DNA from 3 places in the Vibrio sp. Vb1554 genome. Region 2 is predicted to be linked to each of the others. Evidence: predicted binding sites of a transcription regulator. Region 2 holds the regulator's gene; each other region holds the start of a gene.
What was found. Region 2 encodes CRP, which controls carbon source genes, mostly activating them, when cyclic AMP is high. Its sites were predicted from a motif close to TGTGANNNNNNTCACA; they were not measured.

Region 1 (2,210 bases), on a different contig from region 2:
AGGCGTTCCCATCTAACATGTCGATAACATAACTACGGTGAGCGACTTGCATCGCTGGAGCATTGGCATAGCGATCACAAGCAATCACTTCTAAACCAAGTCTCTGGCATTCAATGGCGACTTCTTTACCGAGTTCGCCAGAGCCTAAAAGTAATACACGGGTAGCATTTGCGCTAGTTGCAGTGCCAAACATAGTGTTCCCTTACAAAATAGAGTGATGAGACAGAAATTGCAGGAGATCATACTGAAGTTTTATGACAAAGCAAACGTTTGCTTTTGGTTTTTAGGTAATAAAAAAGCTCTACATGTTGTAGAGCTTTTTGTTGAATTTGTCGTTTATACGTTGACAAAACTAAGCGGAATATCTGGATTCAACGCTTCCAACGTTGATTGCGTATCGGCTAAGTGACTGATCTTACCTTCAGAGTTTTCTACCAATGCAGCGGCTTTGATGCTGTCAAAGGTTTCACCCGCAAGTAAAACTTGGATTAGCGCAACTTGTAGCGGTGGCAAGCTAGGATTAAACGCTGCATTTTCTGCATAAGCGCCTTGGAATACACGGCCGCTAGTCATCTCTAATGCTAAACCACTCAAGTTGTTGGTGTATGGAGAGTGGCTCATGTTCATCGCTTCAACTGCACTTTGGATGAGTGCGTCTTCATCATCACATGAGAATTGGTGTTTAACTTCTGCCATTAAGCCGGACTCGATACCGAGATCGTTTGGTCCAAAGGCTTCAGGCAGGTATTCATGAAGTGACTTTTCTTCACGTTCTGGGAGCTGGATTTTAAGCTCGTTTGCGGTAGATAACTCATTCATGAACTGGCGGCAGTGACCACATGGGCTGAAGTTGATAGTGATATCCTTAACACCACGTTCGCCTTTCATCCAAGCATGGCTAATCGCAGACTGCTCTGCGTGAACCGTTTGACCCAACTGTACACCAAAGAATTCCATGTTGGCACCGAAGTAAAGGCGACCTGAAAGACCACGAACGATAGCGCCGACATAAAAGTCAGAAAGGGGAGCATAGGAGTACGCTGCGGCAAAAGGAAGTAGCGCAACACGAAGCTCTTTGTCTGATAGACCGGTAGCTGAAAGCAACTGCTCAAATTGTTGAACTGAAAGCGTAGCATCAAAATCATCAGCTTGGATGATAGGAGCAAGTTGTTTGGAAAGTGCTTCTGGAGCGCCTGCTAGCGCCTGTTCAATGCGACTTTTCATGTTGAATCCTTGTTATTGCATGGACAGTTATTCTATGTGAAAGATAGAAATGTTCCGTGCGTTAGATCACGATAAATAATGCAATTGATAATTCTGTTACATAATTAGAGTGAGCTCACACATGTATTCGATTGCACAGGTGTGAAGCGTTATCTCCGTCTCACAATTAACCATATCAGTATATATTCATATGACCAAGGAGCAGGAGTATGTTACCAACGCGACTTTTACCGCTATGCTACTTTATACTTACGTAATCTAGAGCGAGTGGTAGCAGCTAGAATGCTAATGCTATGAATGTATATCTCAGTCAAGTCCCTTCACGATATTACTGGGTGAGTTTGATAGATAAGATAGGGTTTTGAAAAGGGATAAGTAAGAAACGTAAAGGCTACGGCCTGCCGGAAGGAGGGCAGACCGAGAGCGCTTAACTATTGATATAGCCAGACCGCCAAAGCAAAAAAACTTGGAGCCAAAATAGAAGTTATGATCCCACATAAAACCAATGCGAGTGATGAGAACGCGGCATCTATGGGCTGTTTCTCTGCACAAGTAGCGGTGCCTAAGGCATGAGAGACTGTACCCATTGTCAGACCACGTGCAATCGGGTGTTTAATTCCAATTAAGTTGTAAATTGGGTATGCCAAAATCGCGCCCAATAAACCAACAATCAGAACCAAGATCGCCGCAACGGCAGCTTCACCACCGAGGTGACTCGAAATTTCCATTGCTATTGGCGTAGTGACGGATTTACCCACTAGACTTGCGATTAAACTGATATCTGCTTTGAAAGCGACTGCGATCAAGGTGGTTGTCATCATCGACATCACACTGCCTACTGTGCAAGCAAAAGTGATGATTCGCCAGTTTGCTTTAATCTGTGGTAGTTGTTCATATAGCGGGTAAGCCAGAGCAACTACGGCTGGTTGAAGTAAAAAACTGATCCCTTCGTTATCCGCATAATACGTTTCAAACGGTACATTTAA
Region 2 (2,210 bases):
ACAAGGCGTGTGGTGATTACGTTTTCGAAAGCAAAAAGCTGGTTGCTAAGCACTATGAGCACCCAGATCCGAAGCAACCTAAAGTATTTATTAGTGAGCTAAAAGTTGAAGAGTGCTCGCCTGAGCTACAAGAGATTGTGAAAAATTTGGTGGCACAAGTCGATGCTGACAAGCTGAACGATAGCGCATTCTTACATGGTGGACGCTTGTGGGATTTAAGCTTTGCTGATTACCAAACGTTGGCTAAAGAAAGTGAGTACGCATCTTGGCTTGCGGCGCATGGTTACGGAGCAAACCACTTCACGGTGAGCGTTAACCAACTCAATGAATATGAAGAAGTGAAGCAGGTAAACGATCATCTGCGTACCGCTGGGTTTACCATTAATGAAAATGGTGGTGAAGTGAAGGGCACTCCTGAGGTGTTGCTAGAGCAGTCATCGACCATGGCTGATAAAGTAGCGGTTCGTTTTAGCGAAGGCACTGAAATTATCCCTGGCGGGTTTTATGAATTTGCTAAGCGCTATCCGATGGAAAATGGTGATTTGTACCCAGGTTTCGTGGCCGCTTCAGCTGACAAAATCTTTGAAAGTACGAATGGCTAAGTTTTAGGGTTAACCTGTTAAGCTTACTCATTAGTGTTCGCTGCACCCTATCTCATTTGGTCATGAGCAAATAAAAAGCCACCAATGTTGCCATTGGTGGCTTTTATAATTTTGTTCGTGTCACTCTAGTTTGAGATTAACGAGTACCGTAAACCACGATGGTTTTACCGTGAGCAGAGATTAGGTTCTGCTCTTCTAGCATCTTCAAAATACGACCTACTGTCTCACGAGAACAGCCAACAATTTGACCGATTTCTTGACGAGTGATCTTGATTTGCATGCCGTCTGGGTGAGTCATTGCGTCTGGTTGTTTTGCAAGGTTCAGAAGCGTCTGAGCGATACGACCAGTTACGTCTAGGAACGCCAGGTCACCCACTTTTTGGCTAGTTACTTGAAGACGACGAGCCATCTGCGCAGAAAGACGCATTAGGATGTCTGGGTTTACTTGGATAAGCTGACGGAACTTCTTGAAAGAAATTTCAGCAACTTCACAAGGAGATTTAGCACGAACCCAAGCTGTGCGCTCTTGGTCTTCCTCGAATAGACCAAGTTCACCAATAAAGTCTCCTTGGTTTAGGTAAGAAAGGATCATCTCCTTACCTTCTTCGTCTTTGATAAGAACCGCAACAGAACCTTTAACGATGTAGTACAAAGTTTCTGCCTTTTCGCCCGCGTGAATTAGCGTGCTCTTTGAAGGGTACTTATGAATATGACAGTGTGAAAGAAACCACTCTAATGTTGGGTCGGTTTGAGGTTTACCTAGAACCATAATATCTCACTTCCTCTGCAGGGTACGCTTGCGCTATCCATATTTTAGCTAAGCCTGAATTAGGCCTACTAGAATAAGAGCACTTTTTATATGCTGCAAGCTCTCTTGTGTTTCGGTAAGAAATAGTATCCTTTTTCGAAAACGATTTCTTGATTTTAATCGTGCCATGATTGAGATTTTGTAAGCAAAACTGTGCACATGATCACGGTATGAAAAGTAAACATCTTCGCAGGCAGGTTTTTAGCCAATTTTCCCTGTTTCGATGAGCTGTTGTAGGATAGGCCGAACTATGAGCTCCATTGCAAAGCTCATCTTACCGCCGGGTACGACAATCGTGTTGTGGCGTGACATGAATGAGCCATCAATCATGGCCAGCAGATATGGGAAGTCGACATTCTTGATACCGCGTAGGCGAATCACCACAAAACTCTCATCCAAACTAGGGATGCCTTTTGCATTAAGTGGGTTGGAAGTATCAACGGTCGGTACGCGCTGGAAGTTGATGTGAGTACGAGAAAACTGAGGAGTGATATAGTTGAGGTAATCGTCCATGGATCGCACGATTGAGTCCATTACCGCTTCACGCGAATGGCCGCGATCGCGAGTGTCGCGTACGAATTTTTGTATCCACTCTAAGTTCACAATCGGCACCATGCCAATTAAGAAATCCACATGTTGAGCAACATTAACATCACCATCCACCACGCCACCATGTAACCCTTCATAAAACAGCACGTCGCTGTTTTCGGGTAAGTCTTGCCACGGTGTAAACGTGCCTGGCATTTGATTGTAGGGAACCGCTTCGTCAAACGTGTGCAGATAACGGCGCACGCTGCCAG
Region 3 (2,210 bases), on a different contig from region 2:
TCATCATCAATGCGTGTGGCAGGCTGCGACCAGAAAGAACTAGGAGCTCAAGTGCCATATCGAAGTTAGATGAATCCGAGCTGCCTTCCTGACAGATTGGAAGAAGCATGTCGATTTCAGCCTGAGTAAACAGGTCTGATTCTAGGATTGCTTCACGGGCTTTCATCCAGTTCAAGTTACCGCGAACTGTATTGATTTCACCGTTGTGGGCAATGTAACGGAAAGGCTGTGCAAGACGCCATTTCGGGAAGGTATTGGTAGAGAAACGAGAGTGTACCAGCGCCAGTGCAGTCACCATGGTCGGGTTTTGTAGATCAAGGAAGTACTGAGGTACTTGCTCGGTCGTTAACTGACCTTTGTATACCAATGTCTTGTAAGACATGGAGTTAATGTAGAAGTCGTCACCAATGTTCGAAACGCTTTCTAGGCAAACACGTACAGTATAGTTACGAAGTACGTACAGTTTGCGCTCTAGCTCTTCAGGCGTGATGCCAGGGCCGCCGGAGATAAACACGTGCTCAAATTGAGGCTCTGTGCTTAGAGGGTCGGCACCAATCATGGAGTTGTCGGTTGGTAATACGCGGTAGCCGATAACTTCAAGGTCTAGACGCTGTGCGTTGCGTTCTAGAATGTCACGGCATTGTTCGCGTTTGTATTCGTCTTTCGGGAAAAGAACGACACCAACACCATACTTTTCAAACGAAGGCAGTTTAATGCCTAGCTTAACGGCTTCTTCTAATAGGAATTCATGAGGTTTTTGTAGCAAGATACCCGCACCGTCACCGCTGCATGGGTCACAACCTTGACCACCACGGTGTTCCATGCGAGCCAGCATATCCAATGCTTGAGTCACTACTTCATGAGATTTACGGTTTTTAAGGTGAGCAACAAAACCGATACCACAAGCGTCATGCTCCAGTTCCGGAGTGTACAGACCCTGTGGATTTTGCTCTCTATCTACCATAGATACATCCTTCCAGTTCAATGTCGACGCAAAAGTAACGGGCAGCAAATACTACCTAGACTATTGATTACGTCTTGTCCTTTATATTTATTATCGCCACCGATCTAGGTTGACCGGTCTTGATTCCTTTCCGTATCTCGCAGGAAAAGTTTTGCGAGAAAAACAATCCTTGGTGGTATCCCTTTATTTATTATCACTATCTAGTGATTTATATAGGTAGGAGTGGGATAACACCGACAAATCCCGCAGTGTGCTTTGTAATAAAAGTCACAAAAATAACGGGGTTGTGTAAGTATCCTACAATTTTGTCACTTCAGAATGCAATGAAAAAGTCGGCGTTGTGACCCAATTTTTTCGTTTAATTATGCATTTTTAGTTTAACATTTACGCAACATGAACGATTTTTGTCTTTAATTATGCAAGTTTATTGATTTTGACCTGCATGATGGGTGTTTGAATTGATTAATATTGTGTGTTTTTTCTTGCAGGGATGTAATTTATTTACATAGATCGTAGTGAGATTGATTACGATTTATTGTTGGTGAGAATTTATGCAGTTACATGAGTTGGTCAATACAATCGGCCAAGATCTTCAGCGTCGATACGGTGAAAAGGTTCATAAGTTAACATTGCACGGTGGATTTAGTTGCCCTAACCGCGATGGCACGATTGGGCGGGGAGGATGTACATTTTGCAATGTGGCTTCGTTTGCAGATGAAGAAGTCCAGATAAAAAGCATTCACGAACAGTTAAAAGATCGCGCAGGTGAAATTCACAGAGCGAAGAAGTATCTCGCTTATTTTCAGGCCTACACCAGTACCTATGCAGAAGTACAAGTTCTCAAAAACATGTATGAGGAAGCACTAAAGGCTGCAGACATGGTTGGTCTTTGTGTGGGGACGCGTCCTGATTGCGTCCCTGATGCGGTATTGGATTTACTGTCGGGCTATGTACAGCAAGGTTATGAAATTTGGCTAGAACTAGGTCTTCAAACCGCCAACAACGACACCCTCAAACGTATCAATCGTGGTCATGACTTTGAGTGTTATGCCGAAATCACTAAGCGTGCTCGAACACTCGGAATCAAGGTTTGTACTCACTTAATTGTGGGTTTACCCAAAGAAACCCGCGCCGAAAATATTGAAACGCTGCAAAAAGTGTTGGCCGTGGGAACGGATGGCATCAAGTTACATGGCTTGCATATTGTCGAAGGTAGCACCATGGCGAAAGCTTGGCGTGCTGGAAA

Region 1: a site for CRP is predicted at 1,329-1,344, ahead of cdd (cytidine deaminase). Genes of this name have one in related genera too.
Region 3: a site for CRP is predicted at 1,221-1,236, ahead of gltB (glutamate synthase large subunit). Genes of this name have one in related genera too.

The regions. Positions count from the first base shown of each region.
Region 1 is NZ_JAWPOJ010000005.1:154,194-156,403, forward strand. It holds gene purT (formate-dependent phosphoribosylglycinamide formyltransferase) at 1-193, opposite strand, end outside; gene cdd (cytidine deaminase) at 337-1,224, opposite strand; gene R8N28_RS06665 (LrgB family protein) at 1,656-2,210, opposite strand, start outside.
Region 2 is NZ_JAWPOJ010000049.1:1,928-4,137, forward strand. It holds gene R8N28_RS22670 (DUF1338 domain-containing protein) at 1-602, shown strand, start outside; gene crp (cAMP-activated global transcriptional regulator CRP) at 739-1,371, opposite strand; gene R8N28_RS22680 (phosphoribulokinase) at 1,612-2,210, opposite strand, start outside.
Region 3 is NZ_JAWPOJ010000008.1:105,466-107,675, forward strand. It holds gene gltB (glutamate synthase large subunit) at 1-964, opposite strand, end outside; gene R8N28_RS09140 (TIGR01212 family radical SAM protein) at 1,516-2,210, shown strand, end outside.